4 regions of the Erwinia tracheiphila genome follow, and region 4 is predicted to be linked to each of the others. Evidence: predicted binding sites of a transcription regulator. Region 4 holds the regulator's gene; each other region holds the start of a gene.

What was found. The regulator LexA, encoded in region 4, represses DNA repair genes until DNA is damaged. The targets are predictions, from matches to a motif close to TNCTGTATGTACATACAGNA.
Region 1: the regulator LexA is predicted to act here: its motif matches at 1,956-1,975, upstream of uvrB (excinuclease ABC subunit UvrB).
Region 2: the regulator LexA is predicted to act here: its motif matches at 4,743-4,762, upstream of mutH (DNA mismatch repair endonuclease MutH).
Region 3: the regulator LexA is predicted to act here: its motif matches at 3,407-3,426, upstream of uvrA (excinuclease ABC subunit UvrA).

What each region holds. Positions count from the first base shown of each region.
Region 1 covers NZ_CP089932.1:3,105,765-3,113,085, reverse strand. The annotation lists gene LU633_RS16335 (hypothetical protein) at 1-49, shown strand, start outside; gene LU633_RS16330 (ABC transporter ATP-binding protein) at 456-1,175, opposite strand; gene uvrB (excinuclease ABC subunit UvrB) at 2,053-4,077, shown strand; gene LU633_RS16320 (gluconeogenesis factor YvcK family protein) at 4,556-5,464, opposite strand; gene LU633_RS16315 (hypothetical protein) at 5,479-5,697, shown strand; gene moaA (GTP 3',8-cyclase MoaA) at 5,754-6,743, shown strand; gene moaB (molybdenum cofactor biosynthesis protein B) at 6,761-7,276, shown strand; gene moaC (cyclic pyranopterin monophosphate synthase MoaC) at 7,280-7,321, shown strand, end outside.
Region 2 covers NZ_CP089932.1:3,576,812-3,584,132, reverse strand. The annotation lists gene lplT (lysophospholipid transporter LplT) at 1-1,147, shown strand, start outside; gene LU633_RS18660 (NADP(H)-dependent aldo-keto reductase) at 1,238-2,278, opposite strand; gene LU633_RS18655 (YgdI/YgdR family lipoprotein) at 2,579-2,794, opposite strand; gene LU633_RS18650 (TerC family protein) at 2,957-3,667, opposite strand; gene mutH (DNA mismatch repair endonuclease MutH) at 3,830-4,516, opposite strand; gene rppH (RNA pyrophosphohydrolase) at 5,193-5,717, shown strand; gene ptsP (phosphoenolpyruvate--protein phosphotransferase) at 5,730-7,321, shown strand, end outside.
Region 3 covers NZ_CP089932.1:375,879-383,199, forward strand. The annotation lists gene LU633_RS01870 (NAD(P)-dependent alcohol dehydrogenase) at 1-138, opposite strand, end outside; gene uvrA (excinuclease ABC subunit UvrA) at 501-3,326, opposite strand; gene ssb1 (single-stranded DNA-binding protein SSB1) at 3,629-4,165, shown strand; gene LU633_RS25680 (reverse transcriptase domain-containing protein) at 4,729-5,313, shown strand; gene LU633_RS25685 (reverse transcriptase domain-containing protein) at 5,246-5,839, shown strand; gene LU633_RS01890 (IS256 family transposase) at 5,950-7,158, shown strand; gene LU633_RS01895 (IS4 family transposase) at 7,243-7,321, shown strand, end outside.
Region 4 covers NZ_CP089932.1:4,736,954-4,744,274, forward strand. The annotation lists gene zur (zinc uptake transcriptional repressor Zur) at 551-1,066, shown strand; partial or broken gene LU633_RS24530 (CsbD family protein) at 1,189-1,393, opposite strand; gene LU633_RS26385 (hypothetical protein) at 1,617-1,757, shown strand; partial or broken gene LU633_RS26390 (MATE family efflux transporter DinF) at 1,876-2,031, opposite strand; gene lexA (transcriptional repressor LexA) at 2,126-2,734, opposite strand; gene LU633_RS24550 (diacylglycerol kinase) at 2,841-3,209, opposite strand; gene plsB (glycerol-3-phosphate 1-O-acyltransferase PlsB) at 3,339-5,759, shown strand; gene ubiA (4-hydroxybenzoate octaprenyltransferase) at 5,933-6,817, opposite strand; gene ubiC (chorismate lyase) at 6,819-7,321, opposite strand, start outside.

The sequences.
Region 1 (7,321 bases), 1.6 Mb from region 4:
ATTTCAGGAGCCGCTTTCCCTGGGGGAAATGGAAAGCGAAAGCGTGTGAAATAAAATAATAACGTATCGGAATAACATTGTTTTTCAGCAGCCTGTCAGAGTAAGTCATTATTGCTGTGGCGGTACGGGTTTTCATTAATCTTTATGCCAGGCGGCGCTGGTTTTTTACTGCGATAGCAATAATAACTCCGTGGTGGCTTCAGGCGTTATATCGCATTACGTTAACAGGTTGCTTTTATAATATGGATACACGCTTTCTCTGAAATGTTTTCCATTCACTGCGTTGTCCCCGATGGAAACAGTGCTGTTTGTTAGACGCCTGAGTAACCCGCAAGGCCATTCTGTTACTGATTTTCTGCTGTTCATGCGGCACTGCTTTTCAGGCAGGGATACATAAAGGGGGGCATCGCTGATGCTCGCCTTTGGCATGCTGCCCGTTAAATGTTCTCAAATCATTATGAGGCGGTGAGCCATGTGTCGATAATCCGCTGATTCAAATCGGTCACTTTGCCATGGGCGACATTGCGTCCCCTGTGCAGCAGCAAAAAATAATCGGCCACGCGGCGAATAAAAGAAATCCGCTGTTCCAGAAGCAGGATTGTCAGGCCGAAATCATGATTCAGCCTGTGGATAAGATTGCCCATTTCCTCCTCCAGCCATGGAGACATCCCATCGGTTGGCTCATCCAGAATCAGCAATTTAGGCTTTAACACCAGCGCTCTGGCCAGCACCAGCTGTTGCTGCTGATCCAGCGGCAATTCGCCGCTCCGGTGATGCCGCAAAGAATAAAGCGCGGGAAAAAGATCGTAGATCATCTGAGGAATCGCACGATGCCGATGGTGTCCAGCCCCGGCAAGCAGGGCGATTTGCAGGTTTTCTTCCACGCTGAGTTGGGAGAAAATCTGACACCCCTGAGGGACATAGCCAATGCCGAGCGCGGCCCGCCGTTCGACGGGCTGCAACAGTAAGTTCTGAGGAGGCAGATTGGCTTCCTGCCATGTCATCGAGCCGCTGTTAATGGGCAGGTGGCCCATGATGCAATTCACCAGCGTTGTTTTACCCATCCCCGGCTGACCAACCACGCCAGTGCAGGTGCCAGCTGGTAAATCCAGATCTACATCCCACAGAATATGGTTTTGCCCGTAAAACTGATTGATTGAACGCAAACTCAGCATCTGACACTCTCCTTCATAAACACCCGGTATGATCTCACCTGAACGCATCGGCTTTCCGCGACATTTCATACGTTCTTCATTGCCTGACGTACTATGGCGTCGTATGCTGAGGCGACCAGTAAGATAGTGCAATTAATATGCCATTTACTATTAGCGCCAACGCCCTGTTGGCGCTAATAGTAAATGGCGAAAATAGTCAGAGTTGTTAAACAATTGCCCCAGGTCATTTTCATTTGCACTCTTATGGTGCCTGGTACTGATTACTTTTGACAAAGATACTGTCCCGTTGGGCGCTCAGGCAGCGTGAAAAAATGGCAAAAAAAGATGGTTCTTATACGCTGAATGTGCTTCTCATCTGCAAATTTGGTCATAACCGGGACAAAAAAAATTCAAAAAAAATATTTACGACCAGACAGGTCGGGACTTAACAGATTACCCACAGCAGATGGCTCAGGCGCTGTAATCAGTTATCCACTATTCCTGTGGATAAGCTTGTGTATGAACAGATGAAAACCTGCGGGAAACGAGAGTGGGCGCGGCCTGAGCTTATATTGCTTTTAAAGCTGCCAAAATATAATTTTCTTTATTATTCAAATAATTAATTAAAAGCAAGCTGCGCCGAATCGACCAGGGTTTTCACCGGATTATTTTGCCATGGCATATTGACAAATGTTAAAAACCTGGGATGGCTGGGGATAATTTTCTGGATTTCTGACCGAATACGTTTTGCTCTGCTGTCCCACGACGCTTCACAATCATTGCAGGTGCATTATGTAATAATACTGTTTATGTATCCAGTATTATTTGCTGGCAAAATTGACCATGCAGAGTAAAATCAGATCCCGGTCGGTATCATTCTTCAGCGAGTCCTCATGCAATGAGCAAAGTCTTTAAACTTAAGTCCGATTTCAATCCTTCTGGCGATCAGCCGGAGGCTATCCGTCTTCTGGAAGAGGGGCTTGAAAATGGTCTGGCGCACCAGACGCTGCTTGGTGTGACCGGATCGGGTAAAACCTTTACCGTGGCCAACGTCATCGCCGACCTCAATCGCCCGACTATGGTGCTTGCACCCAATAAAACCTTAGCAGCCCAACTTTACGGTGAGATGAAGGAATTTTTTCCAGATAACGCGGTGGAATATTTCGTTTCCTACTATGACTACTATCAGCCGGAAGCCTACGTTCCGAGTTCTGACACCTTCATCGAAAAAGATGCATCGGTTAATGAACATATTGAACAGATGCGGCTGTCAGCGACCAAAGCGCTGCTTGAGCGGCGGGACGTCATTGTTGTAGCGTCAGTCTCCGCTATTTATGGCCTCGGCGACCCGGACCTCTACCTGAAGATGATGCTGCATCTGACGCGGGGAATGGTCATCGACCAGCGGGCCATTTTACGTCGGCTGGCCGAACTACAGTATACCCGCAACGATCAGGCTTTCCAGCGAGGCACCTTTCGCGTGCGCGGCGAAGTCATTGATATCTTCCCAGCAGAGTCTGACGATTACGCGTTGCGCGTCGAGCTGTTTGATGAAGAAGTCGAGCGCCTGTCTATCTTTGACCCGCTGACCGGGCAGATCGGCTCGGTAATCCCACGCTATACCATTTATCCGAAGACGCATTACGTCACCCCGCGTGAACGTATTCTTCAGGCGATGGAAGAGATCAAACTTGAACTGGTGGATCGCCGCAAAACGCTGCTGGACAATAACAAGCTGCTGGAAGAACAGCGGATCTCGCAGCGCACACAGTTCGATCTGGAAATGATGAACGAGCTGGGCTACTGCTCAGGCATTGAAAACTATTCCCGCTATCTGTCGGGGCGCGGGCCGGGTGAGCCGCCACCGACGCTGTTTGATTATTTGCCCGCCGACGGCCTGCTGGTCATTGACGAATCCCATGTCACCATTCCACAAATTGGCGGGATGTATCGCGGTGACCGGGCCAGGAAGGAAACCCTGGTTGAGTACGGTTTTCGCCTGCCGTCCGCGCTGGATAACCGTCCGATGAAGTTTGAAGAATTTGAAGCGCTGGCTCCGCAAACTATTTACGTTTCCGCGACGCCGGGTAATTACGAGCTGGAAAAGTCAGGCGGAGACGTGATCGATCAGGTGGTGCGCCCAACCGGGCTGCTTGACCCACTGGTTGAAGTGAGACCCGTTGCTACCCAGGTGGACGATCTGCTCTCCGAAATCCGTAAAAGGGTGGTGATTAACGAGCGGGTGCTGGTGACCGTTCTGACCAAGCGAATGGCGGAAGATCTCACCGAATATCTGGAAGAGCACGGCGAACGGGTGCGCTATCTGCATTCGGACATTGACACCGTAGAGCGTGTGGAGATCATCCGCGACCTGAGGCTGGGCAAGTTCAATGTGCTGGTAGGGATCAACCTGCTAAGAGAAGGGCTGGATATGCCGGAAGTGTCGCTGGTTGCTATTCTCGATGCCGACAAAGAAGGCTTCCTGCGTTCTGAACGTTCGCTGATACAGACTATTGGCCGCGCGGCGCGTAACGTTAATGGCAAGGCGATCTTGTATGGTGACAGGATCACGCCGTCCATGGCAAAAGCGATAGGCGAAACGGAACGGCGGCGTGAAAAGCAGACGCTTTATAATCAGGAGAAGGGCATCGTTCCACAGGGGCTGAACAAGAAAATCGCGGATATTCTTGAGCTGGGTCAGGGAATTGGCAAGAGTAAAAACAAAACCCGTGGTAAAGCCTCGCGCAGCATAGTGGAAGAGGATGCGGCGGTGATGGATATGTCGCCGAAAGGCCTGCAAAAACAGATTCAGCAGCTTGAAGCAAAAATGCAGGAGCATGCGAGGAATCTGGAGTTTGAAGAGGCGGCCCAGGTGCGTGATCGGCTGCATCAGCTGCGCGAGCTGTTTATCGCGGCTTCCTGAACGCTGCGATAGTGTCACGCCTGCGTTAACAGCACGAACCTTTAGCCAGAATACTTTATGCATACTGTTATCCAGTCCCGGAATCTATCCCGTAAAAGCCTGCCGCTGTGCAGGTTTTTTTATTTCGGCATGGTAATGGTACTGCATTTCGTTTACGGGGAAATGTGTAACGGAAGTACCCGTATCCGCGATGGTTCAATACGATTTGTGGCGAGAGTCAGGCAGCCCCGAAAACCGCGCTGCCCGCGACGTGCTGCGCGATGTGTTTTTTGCACTGATTGAGCATCAGAGCAGAATGTGATGGGGGACCCGGTGCGTGAGGCTTTCTGCGAACCTGTTTATCACGTCATGATGATATTGGCTGAGAGCCGAAGCGAAGCAGGATAATTGCGCATCGTCCGGTATGCCAGCCCCTTAGCGAACAGATAAAGTCGCTCGCCTGATGCCATCACGAAAAGCCCTGACCGTGCATTATTCCTCAGCCCAATAACTGAATCGCATGTTCCAGCGCAACGTGCAGGAGTTGACGGTCGTGGCGATACTGAATATCCGCAGCCTGAAGCGGTTCCTGAACAATCAGCCGATCAGTCACATTAAGCGTATCCATAAATGGGCTGACCACCACCGCGTCAATCACTTTCTTGCCGATGTATTTTTCCATCATAATCAGTTTGTCAGCCAGCGTAAGCTGTGCCGCTGCGGGGCTCAATTCTTTTCCCAGGTTACCGATAAAGATCATGGTGGCCGGGGTCCGGCGCAGCGCCTGAGTCATTTCGGGTATAAGCAGTATCGGTATCAGGCTGGTATAAAAGCTCCCTGGCCCAATCAGGATCAAATCTGCTTCGCCGATGGCCTCAATCGCTTCACGCGTGGCATTGACCATCGGCGACAGCATCATTTCCAGTGGCGGCAACTGCAGCTGATCGATGGCGGTTTCTCCATAAATCTGATTGCCCAGTGTATCGACTGCCATCAGATCAACAGGCTGTTCGGACATGGGTATCAGAAAAGCGTCTACCTTTAACAGATTACGGATCAGATTAATGGCTTCCAGCGGCCGCACGCTGAGATGATCCAGCGCTTTTAGCATCAAATTACCCAGGTTATGTCCGGCGAGTTCGCCATTGCCGGAAAAGCGGTATTCGAACATGGCGGAAGCCACGCCGGGTTCAGTAATCAACTGGTTCAGACAGTTGCGCATATCGCCCCAGGCAATGCCGCCTTCGGAGCGACGAATACGTCCGGTAGAACCGCCATTATCGGTGGTGGTCACAATACCGGTAAGGCGCGAGCCTAATGAAGAAAGGGCGGACATGATGCGGCCCAGGCCGTGACCACCACCCAGAGCGACGACGCGATCAAGATCGGCTAACGAACGGTTGCGCATAAGTTTATATCCAAATGTTAGGGCATGACGGGAAATGGTCTGGCTGCATTTGTGTATTCTACGCTGACTTGCCGCAGGGTGTGGATGAAAAAAAGATAAATATCAAAATGTGTGGTGCTGGTGTGAACTGGTCAGGCCTGCTCAATAGCGGTATTATCTCGCTACCCGAGCTGACCGACATGTGGCAGAGCAAACGTAGCCGCCATATCCGGCGTAATGCCCGGATGAGGTGACCGCAACATGAAGATGCACAACGCTATAGCGCATCGTCCGTTTCTGGAAAGGTGTCCTGGTGCAACAATTTACTGATAACTTCGCGCGCAGGTTTTATTACCTTCGTTTATCCATTACCGACGTGTGCAATTTTCGTTGCAATTACTGCCTGCCCGAGGGCTACAAACCCCATGGCAAAGTCGGTGAGGGTTTTCTCTCTGTGGATGAGATCGCACGCGTGACCCGGGCCTTTGCCACGGCGGGCACGGAAAAAGTCCGCCTTACCGGTGGTGAGCCGACCATGCGCCGTGACTTTACCGACATCATCGCCGCGGTACGTGAACATGCTGGTATTCATCAGCTGGCGGTCACCACCAACGGATACCGACTGGCGCGTGACGTGGCGGCGTGGCGTAAGGCGGGACTGACCTCGCTCAACGTCAGCATTGACAGTCTGGATGCCAGGCAGTTTCACGCCATCACCGGGCAGAACAAATTTCATCAGGTAATGAACGGCATTGACGCGGCTTTTGCCGCCGGATTCAGTAAAGTGAAAGTGAACATGGTGTTGATGAGACATATCAACCGCCACAGCCTGCATACCTTTCTGGAATGGATCCGCCATCGCCCCATCCAGCTGCGCTTTATTGAACTGATGGAAACGGGTGACGGTGGGGAACTGTTTCGCCAGCAGCACATTGCCGGAGCGGTTATCCGTGACGAGCTGTTGTCCGAGGGCTGGGTTTGCCAGCCTCGCGGCCGCAGCGATGGCCCGGCTCAGGTGTTTCGCCATGCGGACTACCAAGGTGAGGTGGGGCTAATCATGCCTTATGAAAAAGATTTTTGTGCCAGCTGTAACCGCCTTCGCGTCTCGGCAACGGGAAAACTGCATCTCTGTCTGTTCGGTGAGGGAGGCATACCCTTGCGTGATTTACTGGTCGGTGACCACCAGCTTAACGCGCTGCAGACGCGCATCACTGCGGCACTGCTGGGTAAAAAGCAGACGCATTTTTTGCATCAGGGCAATACCGGCATCACTCAGAATTTCTCCAGTATCGGTGGTTAATCTTAAGGACGTCAATGATGGCAAAATCCACGGCTGAATTTATGCCGCTTCATATCGCGCTGCTGACCGTATCGGACAGCAGCGATCTCCCAGAGGATACCTCTGGCGACTGGTTGCAGAGGGCGCTCCTCGAGGAAGGACATGCGCTTGCTGATCGGGCGCGGGTGGCGGATAACCGCTATCAAATTCGCGCACGAGTATCAGGCTGGATTGCCAGTGATCGGATACAGGTTGTTATTGTGAACGGCGGAACTGGCTTTTACCCCAAAAACAGCACACCGGAAGCGCTGCTACCGCTGTTTGACCGGGAAATAGATGGATTTGGCGAACTTTTTCGGATGATCTCCTATGAGGAAATCGCCACGGCCACCCTGCAGTCGCGGGCGGTAGCGGGAATCGCTAATCAGACGCTGATTTGTGCGATTCCCGGTTCTACGGGTGCTTGCCAGAGCGCCTGGGAAAGCATTATTCGTGAACAGCTGGATGCCCGCACGCGCCCCTGTAACTTCGTTTCTCACCTGAAGAAGCCCTGAACCATGTCGCAACTTACCCACCTCAACGCCGCCGGAGAAGCTCAT
Region 2 (7,321 bases), 1.2 Mb from region 4:
GTTTTTTTCTGCCTTTGGCGATAATGCACTGCTGTTTGCAACCCTTGCTGTACTCAAGCAGCAATCCTGGCCTGCATGGAGCCAGCCCATGCTGCAAATGGTCTTTGTGGCCACCTATATCATTCTCGCGCCTTTTGTCGGTCAGATTGCTGACAGTTTCGCTAAAGGTCGGGTAATGATGTTCGCTAACGGGCTGAAGCTGCTTGGGGCATTGGTTATCTGCTTTGGGTTGAATCCTTTCCTGGGCTACAGCTTGGTGGGCATCGGTGCGGCGGCTTACTCAACCGCGAAGTACGGCATTCTGGGCGAGATATCCCACGGCGGCAGCCTGGTGAAAGCTAACGGCCTGATGGAGGCATCCACCATTGCCGCGATCCTCGCAGGCTCTGTTGCCGGGGGCGTGCTGGCGGACTGGCATTTGCTGGCCGGGCTGTCTGTCTGTGTGATTGTGTATGCACTGGCGGTAGCGGCTAATCTGCTGATACCCCGTCTGGATGCGGCGCGTCCGGGGCAGCAGTGGCATCCGATAAGGATGTCGGCCAGCTTCTTTCACGCCTGTGTGGTGCTCTGGCAAGACGCCCGGACGCGTTTCTCACTGGTAGGCACCAGCCTGTTCTGGGGAGCGGGCGTAACGCTTCGCTTCCTGCTGGTGCTGTGGGTGCCGGTGGCGCTGGGCGTCACCGACAATAAGACGCCCACCTTGCTGAATGCGATGGTCGCTGTGGGCATCGTTATTGGTGCAGGTGCAGCGGCGAGACTGGTGACCCTGAAAGCGGTAAACCGCTGCATGCCCGCAGGCGTGTTAATTGGCGTGGCGGTGATTGGCTTCTCGTTGCAGCATACGATGGTGGGGGCTTACGGGCTGTTAATGGCTATCGGTGCGCTGGGTGGTTTTTTCGTGGTGCCGCTCAATGCGCTATTACAGGTTCGCGGGAAAGAGAGCGTGGGTGTGGGTAATGCCATCGCGGTACAAAATCTGGGTGAAAACAGCGTGATGCTGCTGATGCTCGGCATCTATTCGCTGGTAATAAGTCTCGGAGCACCTGTAGTGGCAACCGGCATCGTTTTTGGTACGCTGTTTGCGCTGGCGATTGCGTTGCTGTGGGGTTGGCAGTGGCGACAGAAGCGGGGTCAGCCCGTGCGTTAACTCGATACAATGGCTGTTTTACAGAAATTGAGCGCATAAAAAATAGCGCCCGGCAAACTGCGGGTCGTTTTACACGATCCGCACTGCACCTTACGGTGCGGGGAAGGTATAGCGGCGGTGTATCACTTCCAGCTGCTCAATGATCTCCTTGTCCAGCGTCAGGTTGTAGCTGTTGATATTGATCTGCAACTGTTCAGGGGTGGTTGCGCCCAGCAGGGTACTGGCCACAAAGGGCTGCTGACGGACAAAGGCCAGCGCCATTTGTGATGGGTCCAGCCCGTGCTGTTTCGCCAGCGCAACGTATTCCTCGATGGCAAGCTGCGACTGCTCGCCGCTGTAGCGGGTAAAGCGGCTGAACAGCGTATTACGTGCGTCTGCCGGTTTGGCACCCTTCAGATATTTGCCGCTCAGGGTACCGAATGCCAGACTGGAATAGGCCAGCAGCTCCACGCCTTCAAACTGGCTGATTTCAGCCAGCCCCACTTCAAAACTGCGGTTGAGCAGGCTGTAAGGATTCTGGATGGTAACGATGCGTGGCAGCTCATGTTTTTCCGCCAGTTGCAGATAGCGCATCACGCCCCAGGGCGTTTCGTTTGAGACACCAATATAGCGGATCTTACCGGCCCGAACCTGCTCGCTCAAGGCTTCCAGCGTTTCAAGCAAGGTGACGGGAACGCTGCTGTCGGTCCAGCTGTAGTTCAGCCTGCCAAAGCAATTGGTCTGACGCTGTGGCCAGTGGAGCTGGTACAAATCAAGATAATCGGTGTTTAGCCGTTTCAGGCTGGCATCCAGCGCCTCGCGAATATTTTTCCGATCCAGCGCCTGGCCAGGGCGGATGGACGCATCGGCCCCCCGTGATGGCCCGGCCACCTTGGACGCGAGAATGACTTTATCGCGATTGCCACGGGATTTTAGCCAGCTGCCGATATAGCTTTCGGTTAATCCCTGCGTTTCTGGTCGGGGCGGCACCGGATATATTTCCGCAGTATCAATGAGGTTGATACCCGAGCGGAGGGCCAGATCCAGCTGGGTGTGGGCGTCGGCTTCGCTGTTTTGCTCACCAAACGTCATGGTGCCCAGTCCCAGGTTGCTGACTTCAAGCGTGCTGTGGGGAATACGATGATAGTGCATTTTCCGACTTCCTTTTTTTCATTTTTAACGGTCTGAAATCTGACAACCATTTTTCAGCCTGTCTTATCAGGGTGTTATTGCCTGCTATGTTGAACCGGGTTCCGCAGGTCTTAACAAAAAATCGCTTTGTTTTAGTTTCTGCACGCTGCTATGAACCCCTGCAAGATCAGCACAGCAGAGACTCAGGCCGATCAGGTCTGGCTTTTGACTATAACCGCCGCGTGTTGCAGGGGGAAGAGGGGATTTGTCGGGAGATGAAGACAGGCTGCCCGCAGTATCGCAATGGGTGGCAGAGTCTGTTCAGCGCTCGACAATAGATGAGATGTCGTCGCCGTTAATCTGTAATTCATGGTCGGTGTTGTCGGTGTATTTTACCAGGCCGGTTTGTTTATCGATTTCAGGTTTGCCCTGTGTCATGATCATTTTGCCGTCCTTGGTGGCCATCACATAATCGCTGCTACATCCACTGACCAACATAACCAGCATTAAGGCAACCGCCTTTACTAACCACTTCATATTCTGCTCGCCTGCGACTTGTTTGGTTATTAATAACGCATATAACACAATCGGCTAATCGCAACACTCTGAAAATAGACTGAAGCGCGTAGGGTTAAGGGATTCTTTTCGTAAAGTGATATTACAAAAAGGATAACTGGCCAGCAGGCTGGCCAGAGGAAATCAGGCGTGACTTTTTTTATTACGCAATAAATTCAGGCATTCAACGGCCATTGAGAAAAACATGGCGAAGTAAATATAGCCTTTGGAAATATGAATATTGATGCCCTCAAGAATGAGGGTAAAGCCGACCAGAATCAGGAAAGCCAGCGCCAGCATTTTTACTGACGGATGGTGATCGACAAACTCGCCAATAGTGCGGGCGGCGAACATCATAATCAGCACGGCAAACACCACGGCAGCCATCATAATGATCAGATGATCGGAAAGCCCCACGGCAGTAATGACCGAATCCAGGCTGAAAATAATATCCAGCAGCATAATCTGGACAATCGCCCCGGCAAACGAATGAACATTGTTTTTCTGCTCGCTCTCGTTGCCCTCAATGGTTTCATAGATCTCAAAGCCGGATTTCCACAGCAGAAAAAGACCACCGGAAATAAGGATCAGATCCCGTGTGGAGACGCCGTGATCCATCAGCGTAAACAGTGGATTGGTCAGACGAATCACCCAGGAAATAGAGGCCAGCAGTGCAATACGCATCAACATCGCACCAGCCATACCCAGCCTGCGCGCAGTATTTTGTTGACGCTCAGGCAGTTTTGCCACGACCAGAGACAGGAAAATAATGTTATCAATCCCAAGGACGATTTCCAGAATCGTCAGCGTACCCAAAGCCAGCCAGGCATCCGGGTCGGCAATCCACTCAAACATACAAAGATGACATCCTAAACAGAAGTTAAACGAAGAGGATACTCAACCCGACCCACATTAGCCATATGTACGCCTTACTTAAGTCTGGATCGACGCCTGGCCGCACGGTGCTGGTTGCTGCCGGAAGATGCCCGATTTTAAGAATGTGGCCGCGTGACGGGGTTACAGCAGGAAATGGCGTGCGAGAAGCGGAGCAGTGAATGTTTTCTTCAGATAAAAACCGCGCGGCAGGGTCATAATGGACTGGCCGTTTTCGCCTATCCCTTCGGTCAGTGCCTTGCTGTTGGCGGCTTTGGGACGAATTTGCAGCACTTCACCGTGACGGGCGGTGATACGTTCCACCTGGCCCAGTACGATCATGTCCATCAGTTCTTCCCAGTCCTGCCGAAGTTGCGCTTCTTCTTCATGGTTCGGGCTCCACAACAGCGGCGCGCCTACCCGACGTTCCGCCAATGGGATGGTGCGTTCTCCTTCCACGGGTACCCACAGCACGCGTGCCAGCTTGTGGCGTACGTGGCTGGTCTGCCAGACCACACCGGTATTGCCTGTCAGTGGCGCGACGCAAACAAAAGTGGTTTCCAGCGGGCGGCCAGATGCACTAACAGGGATGGTTTTCAGCTCCACGCCAATTCCTGCAAAATCCTGCACTGGCTTGCTTCCTGCGGTGGCACCGAGATGGCACTCCAGTAGCGTGCCAACCCAGCCTTTATCCCGCCGCAAATCGCCCGGAACAGGAAGATTTGCCCTTAGCGCCAGCTCCGCCAGGGAAAAACCTGCCAGTTTTTCAGCGCGTTCGAGCAGTTGGGCTTCATTTTCCGGCGCGGGCAGTGGCTGAAAAGAGTGGCGCATAGACAAGGCTCCGCTAGCGTATAAAAAATAACCATGACAAAGTCTGTTTTGCACGGAGGAGGATGTGAAAACGAAATAATAGCATGATTAATCATGTTTTTTTGCACTGGCTGCCGTATTCCCTTTTTACTTCATGTTGGGTTATGCGCTGGTTGTCACTGACAATGAACAGGATCTTCCCCCTTGTTATCCACAGAAAAATGGGATAAGTCTTTCACAGAATGAATACTGTTTCGATTTACAGCCTTGACGAGGAAGATTTTATGCTTTTTTCGGTTTTTTTTGCCTGGCGCTACGACATATCCTGTGGATAAAAATAACAGTGCGCGATCTTTCGCCAGTCACGATTCAGAACAATATGACAGCCCGATGAAATCCACGGTTAACGCGTTTTTTCAAAAAAAGATGATTATAAACATAATATTAGGTTTTATTTATTTTACCATAACAGACTCTGGTCGGGAGTTTTCCCCACAGGTTAATGGAGTTCTGCACAAAGCTATCCACAGAAAAGGTGAATAAAATCGCCTTCCGATAAGGTTTTTTGTTTATAACTTTGCCAATTATCCTGAGTTATCCCATTCCTGCCGGCTCCTGAGCAGATAAACCAGTGGTTTACCACCTGTAAGGAGTATGAAACAATCAGAACATCCGAGTTTTAGTTTGAGGTAGTCCAGTGATCGATGATGATGGCTACCGCCCGAATGTTGGTATCGTAATTTGTAACGGGCAGGGGCAGGTGTTGTGGGCCAGACGCTATGGTCAGCACTCCTGGCAATTTCCCCAGGGTGGAATTAACCCGGGGGAAACGGCGGAACAGGCGATGTATCGGGAACTGTTCGAGGAAGTCGGTTTACACCGTAAAGACGTGCGTATTCTTGCCTCTACCCGCAACTGGTTGCGCTACAAGTTGCCAAAACGTTTGGTGCGTTGGGACACAAAGCCGGTCTGTATCGGCCAGAAACAGAAGTGGTTTCTTCTGCAATTATTGTGCAATGACGCGGATATCAACATGCAAACCATCAACACGCCTGAATTTGATGGCTGGCGATGGGTTAGCTTCTGGTATCCGGTGAGGCAGGTGGTCTCTTTTAAACGTGACGTTTATCGTCGGGTCATGAAGGAATTTGCCAGCGTGGTGATGCCATTGCAGGAAAATCACGGACAGCGTAATGCGTTCTATCGTCGGAAGCGAGGTTAAGCCAGACAGATTATGCTCACACAGCTGCGTGAAATAGTCGAAAAAGTGGCTGGTGCCCCCAGATTGAATGAGGCACTTGATATTCTGGTCAACGAGATTTGCCTGGCGATGGAAACCGAAGTCTGCTCGGTTTATCTCGCTGACCACGACCGCCGCTGCTACTACCTGATGGCTACACGAGGGCTGAAAAAGCCGCGTGGCCGCACGATTGCACTGGCATTTGACGAAGGGATCGTTGGGCTGGTTGGGCGACTGGCTGAACCCATCAACCTTGCGGATGCGCAAAGCCACCCCAGCTTTAAATATGTTCCTTCCGTGAAAGAGGAGCGTTTTCGCTCTTTCCTCGGCGCACCCATTATCAGCAGACGCCAGCTGCTTGGCGTGTTGGTGGTTCAGCAGCGTGAGCATCGTCAGTTTGACGAAAGCGAAGAGTCTTTTCTTGTTACCTTAGCCACTCAGATGGCGACCATCCTTTCTCAGTCGCAGCTCAACGCGCTATTTGGTCAGTACCGACAGACGCGAATTCGTGCGCTGGCAGCGGCACCTGGCGTTGCGGTGGCCACGGGATGGCTGGACAATACGCAACCTTCACTGGAAAACGTTTCTGCTGCCTCAACGCTGGATACGGTGCGTGAGCGTGAACGTCTGTCGCTGGCAATAGATGAAGCAGCTGGTGAGTTTCGCCGTTTCAGCAAGCGTTTTAACGCCAGCGTGCAAAAAGAAAGCGCGGCGATATTCGATCTCTATTCTCATCTGTTAAGTGATAACCGGCTGAAGAAAGATCTTTATGCCGAAATTGACAACGGCTCGGTTGCAGAATGGGCGGTAAAAACGGTCATTGAAAAGTTCGCCGCGCAATTTGCCAGCCTTCAGGATAATTATCTGCGCGAGCGTTCCTGCGACCTGCGGGTGCTGGGTCAACGCCTGCTGTTTCACCTTGATGATTCAATACAGAACAATAACAGCTGGCCTGAACACTTCGTGCTGGTCGCTGATGAACTGACGGCAACCACGTTGGCAGAGGTGCCGCATGACCGTCTTGCAGGTGTAGTGGTTAGAGACGGTGCGGCCAACTCTCACGCGGCGATAATGGCACGTGCAATGGGCATCCCAACCGTGATGGGCGTGGATGCACAACCAGAATTGCTGAATGGCCGCCTGCTGATTGTTGATGGCTATCGCGGCGAGCTGCTGGTAGACCCGGAGCTGGTACTGGTGCAGGAATACCAGAGGCTGATCAGTGAAGAGCATGAGTTGAGTAAGCTGGCAGAGGACGTGGTTGAATACCCCGCCGCGCTCAAAAGTGGCGAGGCCGTCAAAGTCATGCTCAACGCCGGGCTGAGTGCTGAACATGAAAAAGCGTCAGGCAACCGGGTGGATGGCGTGGGACTCTACCGTACGGAAATTCCGTTTATGCTGCAAAATGGCTTTCCATCGGAAGAAGAGCAGGTGGCGCAATATCAGGGAATGCTGCAGCTTTTTCTGGACAAACCGGTCACCCTGCGCACGCTGGATATCGGTGCCGACAAGCAGCTGCCTTATATGCCGATCAGTGAGGAAAATCCCTGTCTTGGCTGGCGGGGCATCCGGCTGACGCTCGATCA
Region 3 (7,321 bases), 560 kb from region 4:
ATGGAGGTCCGAGTGGCACACGCCACAAAACAGGACATCAATCTGGACGTCGTGTTCACGGAGTTCACGCGGTTTATATTCAAACGGTGCCAGCTTAGACTGTGCGTCCTGTGCTGCCCAGGCATGAGTGATATTCATGGTTTCTCCAATAATTGATAGTGTTCACAAAGCTTGCCCTGCGGAAGGTATATTGCCTGTAAGCGCCGCTCAACCATCGCCCGGTAGCGTCTTCGAGGGCACCCGCTTCAGTCATCCGAAAAACAGGAACTATAAGGATAGTCAGCCATGTGCAAAAGGAACATAGCGGAATCTGTTTAATTCTCGCCTGATATTGCAAACTTCGGTTTGAAGCCGCTGGAAAAGCGTTGGAAACGGCTGAAAATTTTCGAAAGGCAAACGCAGTACCTGTTGCAGAACGGTTTTGGTTATAATGGATATATTCCAGGCCCTGACTGGCCGGAACGTTGTCTCCGCCAGCAAGACAGCCCGATAAAGTGATGCTATTTCAGCAGCGGTTTCAGGAAGCGGGCCGTGTGTGATGCTTTACATTTTGCCACCGTTTCCGGCGTACCAGAGGCGAGAATCTCTCCGCCGCCACTGCCCCCTTCCGGCCCCAGATCGACAATCCAGTCGGCGGTTTTGATCACATCGAGATTGTGTTCAATCACCACGATAGTATTGCCCTGATCGCGTAGCTGATGCAGGACTTCCAGTAACTGCTGGATATCTGCAAAGTGCAGGCCGGTGGTAGGTTCATCAAGAATATACAGCGTCTGGCCTGTGCCACGCTTCGACAGCTCTCGCGCCAGCTTCACGCGTTGGGCTTCACCGCCGGACAGCGTGGTGGCTGACTGCCCCAGGCGGATATAGGAAAGCCCCACATCCATCATCGTTTGCAGCTTACGCGCCAGCGCAGGAACGGCATCGAAAAATTCCCGTGCCTCTTCAATGGTCATCTCCAGCACTTCGTGAATACTTTTGCCTTTGTACTTAATCTCCAGTGTTTCACGGTTATAGCGTTTGCCCTTGCACTGATCGCACGGGACGTAAATATCCGGCAGAAAGTGCATTTCCACTTTAATCATACCATCGCCCTGGCAAGCTTCGCAGCGACCACCACGCACGTTAAAGCTGAAGCGGCCTGGCGTGTAGCCACGCGTGCGTGATTCAGGAACCCCCGAAAACAGCTCGCGTACCGGGGTAAAAATACCGGTGTAGGTCGCTGGGTTGGAACGGGGGGTACGCCCAATCGGGCTTTGATCGATATCGATAACCTTATCGAAATGCTCCATACCGCTGATGTCGCGATAGGGCGCTGGCTCAATAATGGTGGCACCGTTCAACAGTCTTTGCGCAATCGGAAACAGCGTGTCGTTAATAAGCGTTGATTTACCTGAACCGGAAACGCCAGTAATACAGCTGAACAGGCCAACCGGTAGCGTCAGAGTGACATCCTTCAAATTGTTACCCTTTGCACCAGTGAGCTTCAGCACTTTATTCGGGGCGGCTTTTACTCGCTCCTGTGGAACGGCGATGCTGCGCTTACCGCTGAGGAATTGACCGGTCAGCGAGGCATCCACCGCCATAATGTCATCCACGGTGCCTTCTGCTACCACCTGACCGCCGCGCACACCGGCGCCGGGGCCAATATCGATAACGTGATCCGCCGCGCGGATCGCATCTTCGTCATGCTCAACCACAATGACCGTGTTACCAAGATTACGTAAATGCACCAGTGTTTCCAGCAGGCGCTCATTATCGCGCTGGTGCAGGCCAATAGAAGGCTCATCGAGCACATACATCACCCCAACCAGACCCGCACCGATCTGGCTGGCCAGGCGGATACGCTGTGCTTCACCGCCTGAAAGCGTTTCAGCGGAGCGGGACAGCGAAAGGTAATTCAGGCCGACGTTGACGAGGAACTTCAGCCTGTCGCCAATCTCTTTCAGCACTTTCTCCGCGATTTTTGCCCGCTGACCACTGAGCTTCATCTCCTGAAAAAAGGTCATTGCGTGACCGATACTCATATCAGAGATGGTGGGCAGATTGGTATTTTCAACAAACACATGGCGCGCCTCGCGACGCAGACGAGTGCCTTCACAGCTGGCGCAGGCACGATTGCTGATAAATTTTGCCAGATCTTCCCGTACTGCGGCCGACTCCGTTTCTTTATAACGGCGTTCCATGTTGTGCAGCACACCTTCAAACGGATGCCTGCGAACAGAGGTATCACCGCGATCATTAATGTACTTAAACTCGATATTTTCTTTGCCTGAACCATAAAGGATAACCTTGCGGGTGCTGGCATCCAGCGAAATAAACGGTGTTTCGATATCAAAATTCAGATGTTCGGACAGAGAACACAGCATCTGAAAGTAATAGAAGTTACGGCGATCCCAGCCGCGAATGGCACCCCCGGCCAGAGAAAGATCTGGGTTTTGCACCACGCGCTCGGGATCAAAATATTGCTGCACCCCCAGACCATCGCAGGTTGCGCAGGCGCCAGCCGGATTATTAAAGGAAAACAGACGCGGCTCCAGCTCGCTCATGCTGTAACCACAGACCGGGCAGGCAAAATTAGCGGAGAAAACCAGCTCTTCAGCGCTGGTATCATCCATATCGGCGACTACGACAGTGCCGCCCGAGAGTTCCAGCGCGGTTTCAAATGATTCAGCAAGGCGCTGTTGCAGATCGTCCCGTACCTTAAAACGATCAACCACCACTTCGATGGTGTGCTTTTTTTGCAGCTCAAGTTTTGGCGGATCGGAGAGATCGCAGACTTCACCATCAATACGTGCGCGGATATAGCCCTGGGAGGCGAGGTTTTCCAGGGTTTTGCTGTGTTCTCCTTTACGTTCTTTGATAATGGGGGCCAGCAGCATCAGGCGGCGTCCTTCTGTCAGTGCCAGCACGTTATCCACCATCTGACTAACGGTTTGCGCGGCCAGGGTAACATCGTGTTCCGGGCAGCGGGGTTCACCCACACGGGCAAACAGCAGGCGTAGATAGTCGTGGATTTCGGTGATGGTGCCTACGGTAGAACGCGGATTGTGTGACGTCGATTTCTGCTCGATTGAAATTGCCGGGGACAGCCCTTCAATATGATCAACGTCCGGTTTCTCCATCAGCGAAAGAAACTGGCGCGCATAGGCTGAGAGCGACTCGACGTAGCGGCGCTGACCTTCTGCATAAAGGGTGTCAAACGCCAGTGAGGATTTCCCCGAACCTGACAGGCCGGTGACCACAATCAGTTTGTCGCGAGGGATGATCAGGTTAATGTTTTTCAAATTATGGGTGCGTGCACCCCGAACTTCGATCTTATCCATTCACAATTCCCGGATTAACACAGACCCACCATGCCTGTCTGGCACGGCCAGGATGAAGCCTGTCATTATGGCACAAAAAAAACTGATTGGATATACAGTGTTCTGTCATCTGTTTGAAACCAGGAGGGCTGTTGTTTCGCCGGATTAGTGAAAAATCTACGATCTTCCTTCAATGACTGAAATGAAACATTGCCAGCAGGATCTGCCCTGGTCGATCGCGATCGGAAGATGGGATTTGGTGATATACAGTGTTAGAATTTCTGGCTTAGAATTAACGCAGAACATTTATCGGAGAGGCGAACATGGCCAGCAGAGGCATAAATAAAGTGATCCTGGTAGGCAACCTGGGTCAGGATCCTGAAGTCCGTTACATGCCGAATGGCGGTGCTGTTGCCAATATCACTCTGGCTACCTCTGAAAGCTGGCGTGACAAACAGACTGGTGAAACTAAAGAGAAAACAGAATGGCATCGCGTGGTGCTGTTTGGAAAGCTTGCTGAAGTGGCGGGCGAATATCTGCGCAAAGGTTCTCAGGTTTATATTGAGGGTGCGCTTCAGACGCGTAAATGGACCGATCAGGCAGGCGTTGAGAAATACACCACAGAAGTGGTTGTTAACGTTGGTGGCACCATGCAGATGCTGGGTGGCCGCCAGGGCGGCGGTGCGCAGGCTGGTGGTAATAACCAGGGTAATAATAACGGCTGGGGTCAGCCTCAGCAGCCGCAGGGCGGCAACCAGTTCAGCGGCGGCGGTCAGGCGTCACGGCCACAGTCACAGCAAAACAGCGCACCCATCAGCAATGAACCGCCGATGGATTTTGACGACGATATCCCGTTTTGAGTGGACTGAAAAGCTGCTCGATTACTTGCAGGTGAGAGTCCTGCCACGGTAGTTGGTTAATTTGACCGTGTAGCTATGGCGTACGTGTGGAAGGTGACTGAAACGCGGGAACAGCGCCGGATAAACGTTGTCCCAGCCCCAGACAGTGGGCGCGCGCAAATACACAGCCCGTAACTGACAGTGAACTCAAATCCGCCTCGTAAATGTCAACCATACAACAATGCTGGGAGAGTATGGCGTAGGGTGATTTTGCCGAGCCTCTGGAATGGGGGCGAAGGCCAGTGCAGTCCGATGGATTAATTAACCATGTGAAGTCGGGCCAGGGATCCGGGGTTTTGGAGATAGGATGTGTAGAAAGTGTCGAGCGGAACAGTCGAGACCTCTCCCCATCGTGGGGTAACCCACCACGTAATTGAAGGTATAAGGCGTCCACCGAAATCCGGATAGACGCGGGATAGAGGAGTCGGAGGAGGCCATAGTACTGATGACGGTTGAGACAACAAAACTCAGCCGTAAGGAAGGACCTCTACTTCTGTCAGGCTTTGTGATGCAGGAGGTACTACGTGATTGCGAAAGCTCAAAACACGGCATTTGAAAAGGTACGAGTACTGCAACGCAAGCTATACCTGGCCGCCAAGGCGGATCCGAAACGTAAGTTTGGTGTTCTGTATGACAAGGTATGCAGTAATCAGGTTTTAGGCATGGCATGGACTCAGGTCAGAGCTAACAAAGGTGCGCCGGGCATTGACCGGCTCTCAATCGAACAGGTTGAGAAAGAGATCGGCGTTGGTAATTTCCTGCGGGATATCCAGAAGAAACTTGTTGCGAAACGGTATGCTCCACAGCCTGTACGGAGGGTTTATATCCCGAAGTCAGATGGAAAGGAAAGGCCGCTTGGCATACCCGTTATAGCAGACCGTGTAGTACAGGCAGCAGTAAAGATCGTCATAGAACCGCTGTTCGAAGCGGGCTTTAAAGACTTCTCATATGGCTTCCGACCGCGCAGAAGTGCGCAACAGGCGCTGAGAGAGATCTATAAATGGCTGAACTTTAAATGTCATTGGGGTGGTGGATGCCGATTTGAAGTCGTATTTCGACACTATCCCCCACGACAAACTGCTGCTGTCAGTGAGGATCAGAGTCATTGACCGTCCGGTCATGAAGCTGATTGAAATGTGGTTGAAAGCCGGAGTTATGGGTGAGGTTGGTCAGAAGAGCAGTGATACAGGCACTCCGCAAGGAGGCGTCATATCGCCACTACTGGCAAATCTGTACCTCCACTGGCTTGACCATGTCTGGGAAAAGCAGGGATTTAACCAGCGATGGCATGACGCTCATCTAGTGCGTTATGCCGATGACTTTGTCATTTTGTGCAGAAAGCAACCGAAGTTTTATCTGGCTCAGGCCCAGAGGGTACTGGGTCGGCTTGGGTTAACACTTAACGCAGAGAAGACAAAAGTCGTTAACGCGACTAAATCGCCGTTTGAGTTTCTCGGTCACAGGTTCGCAGTGCAGTCGTCCAAAAAGGACGGAAAGCTGAAAACCTACTATTACCCCTCACCGAAATCAATGAAAACCGTGAAGCGCAAGATCCGCGAAGTCACACATAAAGGTCAGCACTGGGATCTGCCGGTGTTAATCAGAATGAAGATAAATCCAATCCTCAGAGGTTAATGCCGATCATTTAAGGATCGGTTGACCGATCCGGTTTATGGAGCCTGTAATTTAAATTGTGTATCTGCCTGTTTTTGATATCTTCATTTCGATAACGGAGACAGGTAATTATGGACGAAAAAAGACTCAAAGCCCTTGCGGCTGAACTGGCTAAGGGGCTGAAAACCGAAGCCGATCTCAACCAGTTTTCCCGCATGCTGACGAAGCTTACAGTTGAAACTGCGCTCAATGCTGAGCTGACTGACCACATCGGACACGAAAAGAACGCACCCAAAACAGGCTCAAATACCCGCAATGGTTATTCGTCAAAAACGTTGTTGTGCGACGATGGTGAGATTGAAATCAGTACACCACGTGATCGTGAAAGCACCTTCGAACCTCAGCTTATTAAGAAAAATCAGACACGTATTACGCAGATGGACAGTCAGATCCTGTCGTTGTATGCAAAAGGCATGACCACCCGGGAGATTGTCGCCACCTTCAAAGAAATGTACGATGCGGACGTCTCACCCACGCTGATATCGAAAGTCACTGATGCGGTGAAAGAGCAGGTATCTGAGTGGCAAAACCGTCCGCTGGATGCTCTGTATCCCATTGTTTATCTTGACTGTATTGTCGTAAAAGTTCGCCACAGTGGCACTGTAATTAACAAAGCCGTATTCCTTGCTCTGGGTATTAACACCGAAGGCCAGAAAGAATTACTGGGCATGTGGCTCGCAGAAAATGAAGGTGCGAAGTTCTGGCTCAGCGTGCTGACTGAGCTGAAGAATCGAGGTCTCCAGGATATCCTGATTGCCTGCGTGGATGGCCTTAAGGGCTTTCCGGATGCGATAAACAGCGTGTACCCGCAGACGCATATCCAGTTGTGCATTATTCACATGGTACGCAACAGCCTGAAATACGTGTCATGGAAGGACTATAAAGCCGTTACTGGCGGTCTGAAAGCGGTTTATCAGGCTCCGACAGAAGCAGCAGCGCTGATGGCCCTGGATAAGTTCGCTGATGTCTGGGACGACAAATATCCGCAAATCAGCAAAAGCTGGCGTGCACACTGGGAAAATCTCAATACGTTCTTTGGTTATCCACCAGATATACGTAAGGCTATCTACACCACGAATGCCATCGAGTCGCTGAACAGCGTTATCCGGGCAGCGATAAAGAAACGCAAAGTGTTCCCGACAGATGACTCAGTGCGCAAGGTGATATATCTGGCAATCCAGTCGGCCTCGAAAAAATGGAGTATGCCGATCCAGAACTGGCGGCTGGCAATGAGTCGCTTTATTATCGAGTTTGGTGACCGCCTGAGCGATCACCTTTAATACGGTGGCAGATACACAGAATTATTTACAGGGTCGGTTTATGCGGTAAAAAGGGTTCTATGTTCATCATGGAACCCTTTTTAAATGGAACTTTCCCAGGCCCTCGGCATCATCAATGCCGCCACTCCTGAGCGCGCCCGTAGTCTCGCCGACCTTATTCCTC
Region 4 (7,321 bases):
CCGAGCAGAGCAAAAAACAGGACCGATCAGACAACAGAATGAGAATTCCTGATTAATATACTGATTTTTTTATATTTTTAATTTCTACCCATCCAGATAAGGAATAAGTGCACAGCGAAAACACGTACAGTGAGAGACTGATTACATAATGAATATAAAGGCAATCATTCATTCCTGCGAATTAAGTAATAATAAAGTGGTTTATCTGGTTAGTGCTGTTTTATTTATCTGTTACGGACCTGAGAAAATAAGACTAGGATGCACTTTTTTTGCCCCGAAACTGGCCCGCGGCTTTAAAAACATTGTCAGGAAGATATCGCGCGATAAATAACATTAGCGGCATTAAAAAGAAAACGTATAATACTGAATTAACTGGCACCACCCATTAATTTCATTAACACACCACCAATAATGCAAATTACTGTGTTTTTCATTGGTAAATGCCCAAATCAGGGCAATTTTGCAGCGACATAATGGCTTCTGGCTGAGAATTCGGCGTTTTACATTGAGCGTGATAACATAACAAACCGATCTGGCTCTGGAGTAAATGATGACAGTAAACACCGCTGAAAAAATTCTTTTGCAGGCCGAAGCACTCTGCCAACAACGCAGCGTCAGGCTGACACCTCAGCGGCTGGAAGTGCTTCGTCTGATGTGTCAACACCAGGGCGCCATCAGCGCGTATGGCCTGCTCGATTTACTTCGCGTCAGAGAGCCACAGGCAAAACCGCCTACCGTTTATCGTGCGCTGGACTTTTTACTGGAACAGGGTTTTGTACATCGTGTTGAGTCCACAAACAGCTACGTGGTGTGTCATCATTTCGAGCAGCATTCCCATGTTTCCGCCATGCTTATTTGTGATCGCTGCGGAGCAGTATCAGAGCAGCACGCCGATGGAGTGGAAAAAATATTAAAAGCTTTGGCTCTGCCTTCAGGGTTTATTCTGACTAACAGCGTTATTGAGGCACATGGCTTGTGCAAACTGTGTGTCGAAGTGGAAGCCTGTAAACATCAGGATGCATGTGAACATGATCATGCACTGTCCCCCCGGAAACGCGGGCGTTGACTACGGGTGTTTTAAGGAATTATTGATACTCAAGGCCGTTATGTAGGGAGGAAAAGCAACCAGCGTACAGACACATCCCTGTGCCACCAACTTTGAAAATCATACCTCAACGGTGATTATTTTCAGAAGTGGTGATTGTTATGGCTTTCCCAGTCACTGAGTTCTTTCTCTGCCTGATCCTTAGCGTAGCCGTAACGTTCCTGTATTTTACCCACCAACTGATCGCGCTTACCTTCCTACTACGGTCATATAGTCGTCAGTGAGCCTGCCCTCTTTCACTTCACCTTTAATCTGTTTCCAGTTGCCGCTGGCTTCATCTTTATTCATTTGCGTTATTCCTTCAACCAGACGTTAACAGACTTGGTGATATCGTTTCAGAAAATCTACGATTGCAAAATTATGCGCTATGAAATACTGAAATTACAGTTAAATACAGTATAAATTTTGCAAATCACACGAATCAGGATTGAAATTGCTACCGTTATTGATTGGATAAGAAAAAAATTAACAAAATCAGGACATAAGAGGCGAAAAGGTTGAGTAACAGAATATGTCAACTGGCAAACCAGTTATTGTTGCGCCAGTGATTTCACCAGATTGCCCCGAGGGTGACACCACGCATTATCAGAAAAACAGTAACTTCCAGCCACAAACCGTGATTGTCCAGGATCGGCACGGTAAAGAGTGTTAAACCATAGCTACAGACTGAAATCAGCATACCGTTACGCATCTCTCTGGCACGCCTGGCGCGAATAAACATGCCGTCCGGCAGATAACATATACCCCACAGACTGGCAGGATCGATTGCCAGAACCCACCGCCACGCCGCCAAGATAGCTGGCATTATTAAGATGATCGGTTACAACGGTATCAACCAGACCAAGGAGTGGCACACTGATATTGGACAGGATCATTGGCAATGCCAGCCGCCAAAGATGCCTGTCAGAATGACTGAAGAATCGCATCATCACCCACTGGCTGACGGAGTTACAATTCAGCCCTCAGCACAATGGGGCGCGATGGCCAGCAAAAACAAAAAGTCTTTTTGTGAACAGATGCTTACAGCCAGTTACCGTTACGAATCACACCGACTGCCAGTCCCTCGATAGAAAGGATTTGTTTGTTAAGATCGACGACGATCGGCTGAAAGTCGCTGTTTTCAGGCAGAAGCTGTACGACATTCCCCTGTTTCTTCAAACGCTTCACGGTGACCTCATCATCAATGCGCGCGACCACAACCTGCCCATTATGCACATCCTGCGTTTTATGCACGGCAAGCAGGTCACCGTCCATAATGCCAATGTCTTTCATCGACATGCCACTAACGCGCAGCAGGAAATCTGCGCCAGGCTTGAACAAGTCAGGATCAACCTGATAGTGCCCTTCGATGTGTTGTTCCGCCAGCAAAGGCTCACCTGCCGCAACGCGACCAATCAGAGGCAAGCCTTCATTTTCTTCCATCATCAGACGGATACCCCGCGAGGCACCAGAGACAATTTCAATGACGCCTTTGCGCGCCAGCGCTTTAAGATGCTCTTCAGCCGCATTAGGGGAACGGAAACCAAGCTGGGTTGCGATTTCTGCACGCGTTGGCGGCATCCCAGTCTGATTAATGTGTTCACGTATCAGGTCATAAATCTGCTGCTGCCTTGCTGTTAATGCTTTCATCCCGCCCCCTGGTTGTTTATACAGTCAACTGTGAGTATATACAGGTATTTGCACATTGAAAACTAAAGTTAGGCAAAAGACAGCCATCGATAAAGTTATGCGAGCGCTAGAGAACATGCGCGAACAGCAACGTACCCCAGACAAAGATGGCCAGCAAGATAGCCAGTAAAACAGCCGCCGACCCCATATCTTTGGCTCTGCCGGACAGCAGATGGTAGTTACTACCGGTACGATCGACTACGGCCTCAATGGCGCTGTTGATCATCTCGACAATCATAATCAGCCCAACAGAGCCAATCATTAACACCCGGCTTATTGCATCAATGTCCAGCCAGCAGGCAATGATAATAGCTACGATCGCCACCACGGCTTCCTGACGGAAAGCCGCTTCATTCTGCCAGGCAGCACGGATACCTTTCCACGAGTACCCAACCGCTTTAATAATGCGAGTCAGTCCGCTAACACTGTTTGTCATGTTTGAAAAAACCTTTATATCGTAATAACGTCAGCAAACAGGGCGAGCACATTTCGCGTCACCACAGATCTCAATGGCGCTTTCTGATATGCTTGCAGCGTTTTGCTAACAAGAGGTTTCATATTGTCTATGTCAGGCTGGCGTAGTTTTTATTATAATACACTGAATTTACCGGTAAAAGTTTTGGTAAGAAGTAAGGCCATTCCTAAAGATCCCATTACTGAACTGGGACTGGATACCTCACGCCCTATTATGTATGTGCTGCCATACGATTCAAAGGCCGATCTTCTGGCGCTACGCGAGCAGTGCCGCAAGCAGGAACTTCCCGACCCGCTGGAACCCTTGGAAATAGACGGAACTGTGTTACCCCGGCATGTGTTTATTCATGATGGCCCCCGCCTGTTTCCATATTTTGTCCCTAACCTGGAATCGGTGAGGCTGTTTCACGATTATCTGGATTTGCATCGCAGCAATCCTCATCTTGATGTGCAGATGGTCCCGGTTTCGGTCATGTTTGGCCGGGCACCGGGCCGTGAGATTCAGGGTGAAGAGCAACCCCATCTGCGTATGCTTAACGGTATTCAGAAATTCTGTGCCGTACTGTGGCTGGGGCGTGACAGCTTCGTGCGTTTTTCGCCGATGGTTTCCATGCGCCGTATGGCAACCGAACACGGCACGGATAAGACTATCGCGCAAAAGCTGGCAAGAGTGGCACGAATCCATTTTGCCCGCCAGCGTCTGGCCGCCATTGGCCCTCGTTTGCCTGTCCGCCAGGATTTGTTCAATAAGCTACTGCAATCAAAAGCGATCGTAAAAGCGATTGAAGATGAAGCACGCGGTAAAAAAATCTCTCTTGACAAAGCCCAGCAGAATGCAGTGGAACTGATGGAAGAGATTGCGGCTGACTTCTCTTATGAAGCCATCCGCCTGACCGATCGCGTGATGGGTTGGTTGTGGAGCAAGCTCTATCAGGGAATTAACGTGAACGGCGGTGAGCGCGTGCGTCAGCTGGCGCAGGACGGTCATGAGATTGTCTACGTGCCTTGTCATCGCAGTCATATGGATTACCTGCTGCTTTCCTACGTGCTCTATCATCAAGGCCTGGTGCCGCCACACATTGCCGCTGGCATTAACCTGAACTTTTGGCCTGCCGGGCAGATTTTCCGCCGCCTCGGCGCATTCTTTATCCGCAGGACCTTCAAAGGCAACAAGCTTTATTCCACTGTCTTCCGTGAATATCTGGGTGAGCTGTTTACCCGTGGTTATTCCATTGAATACTTTGTGGAAGGTGGCCGCTCACGTACGGGCCGTTTGCTTGATCCTAAAACCGGCACGCTGTCGATGACCATCCAGGCGATGCTGCGCGGCGGTAATCGCCCGATCACCCTCGTGCCAATCTATATCGGGTATGAGCATGTCATGGAAGTGAGCACCTATGCTAAAGAGCTGCGTGGTGCCACCAAGGAAAAAGAAGGCTTTATGCAGATGGTGCGCGGGCTGAGAAAGCTACGCAATCTGGGTCAGGGCTATGTCAACTTTGGTGAACCCCTGCCGCTGGTCAGCTATCTTAACAGGCAGGTGCCTGAATGGCGTGAGGCCATTGATCCCCTTGAAGCACAGCGTCCGGCATGGCTGGCACCCGCGGTAAACGATATTGCTCAACGCATGATGGTGCGAATCAATAACGCCGGTGCGGCCAATGCCATGAATTTGTGTGTAACCGCCCTGCTGGCTTCCCGCCAGCGCTCGCTGACTCGTGAGCAGATGATCGACCAGCTGGACTGCTATACCCAACTGCTGCGCAATGTCCCCTATTCGCCAGACGCAACCGTGCCGGACCTGACGCCAGAAAAGCTGCTGGACCATGCATTAGGGATGAACAAGTTCGAAATCGAACAGGATAACATTGGCGAAATTATCGGGCTGCCACGCGAGCAGGCGGTGCTAATGACCTACTACCGCAATAACATTCATCATATGCTGGTGATGCCTTCTGTTATCGCGGTGATCCTGACGCAACATCGTGAAGTCACGCGTGCCGAACTGCTTCGCCAGGTCAGCGTTATTTATCCCATGCTGAAAAGCGAGTTGTTTTTGCGCTGGGAAAAAGACGAGCTGCCCGGCTTGCTGGATGCGCTGATCGGCGAGATGGCTCATCAGGGTCTGCTGAACGCAGATGAACAGGCGCTTCGCCTTTCCGCATTGCGTTTTCACACCCTACAATTGCTCGCCGCAGGCGTGCGTGAAACGCTACAACGCTACGCCATCACCTTCTCCATTCTGAGTGCCAATCCGTCAATTAATCGGGGCACGCTGGAAAAAGAGAGCCGTACAATGGCACAGCGTTTGTCAGTGCTGCATGGTATCAACGCTCCAGAATTTTTCGACAAGGCGGTGTTCTCAACGCTGGTACTGACGCTGCGCGACGAAGGTTATATCAGTGATACCGGCGACGCGCTGGTTGAAGAAACGCACAAGGTTTATCAGATGCTGGCTGATTTAATCACTCACGAAGTGAGAATGACCATTGAAAGTGCGGTTGCCCAGTAACGCAGGATAAACACCGTGTCAGCATGGCCTGAGCATGCTTGCCACAACTGCTAACGGCGTCCTTAACAGACGCCGTTTCTTCTTTTCTGAGCCTGAAACCAACGGTTATTTTTGCTGACCAAACCCTGTCTGTCGCGCATAAGGACAGCAGGGCGTAAGCAGCTGACGGCACCTTACAGCCATGCGGCAAAAGGAGCGGTACTCAGCGCTATTCCAACAAATAACACCAGCCCGACGTAATTGTTATTTAAAAAGGCATGAAAACAGGCGTCACGATCACGGTGAATAATCAATCTTTGCTGATAGATAAACAGTGCCCCTACCAGCATGACAGACCAGTAAAACGCTCCCCCGAGCTGCATTATCCAGCCCGTGAGCAGCATTAAAACCAGCGTGGCGAATTGCAGCAGGCCAACGATGAGCTTATCAAAACGCCCAAACAGGATGGCTGTCGACTTAACGCCAATGCGCAAGTCATCGTCGCGATCCACCATGGCGTATAGTGTGTCATATGCTACCGTCCAGCAAATATTGGCAAAGAACAGCAGCCAGCATACCAGCGGGACAGATTCACTGATCGCCGCCCATGCCATTGGAATTGCCCAGCCAAAAGCAGCCCCCAGCACAACCTGCGGCAAATGCGTATAACGCTTCATAAAGGGATAGACCCAAGCCAGCGCAAGTCCACCGAACGAAAGCCAGATGGCCATCGCATTCATTGTCAGCACCAGGCAAAATGAAATCAGCACTAGCCCGACAAACAGGGTTCGCGCCTCTGTGGACGTTACCGCGCCGCTGGGCAGAGGCCGTGATTGCGTGCGTTTCACATGCCCGTCAATTTTACGGTCAGCAAAATCATTCACTACACAACCCGCTGCCCGCATAAAAAACACGCCCAGCATGAACACCAGCAATATATTCAGCGGGGGGATTTGCATGCCGGCCAGCCACAATGCCCACATTGTTGGCCACAGCAGCAGCAGCGAACCTATAGGTTTATCAATACGCATCAGGCGGCTGTAAGCCTGAAATCTACTGGTTGGCAGACTTTTTTCCACGTTACAGGCTCCCTTCTGCTCGCATCGGCCAGTAAAGCGGTGCGGGCGGTAAAAACAGTTCAGTCAGTAATAAGGGTTTATCAGAGAGGCGCAGACGCGAGCGGCGCCCCCACAAGCCCCCAACCTGACCCGGCTCAATAAAATCACGCGTCAGGGTTGAAGCGGCAAAAAGATAATGCCCTAAAGGCCGAGTTCCTAAATGTTGTAACATTTGCTCCGGGCCGTTTAGCGTGGACTCCGGCACAACAGTACGCCCCGCCAGCCAGGGTACGCCGTCGCCACACAGCAATATTTCACGTAGCCAGTATCGCGACGCATGCGGTAATAAGGCCGCTTCGGCTTCAGCCTGTTCTGCCGTAATAAATTCTTCGCAGATAACATTGACCGTCACCTGTTCACAATGCTGTTCAAATCGGCGGGTCATGGAATCCTCTTCCATCAGCCAGTCAAGCAATGTGTCGGTCAACAGAGGTGAAGATGCGGGTAGCCATTCGAGGGTGCGTA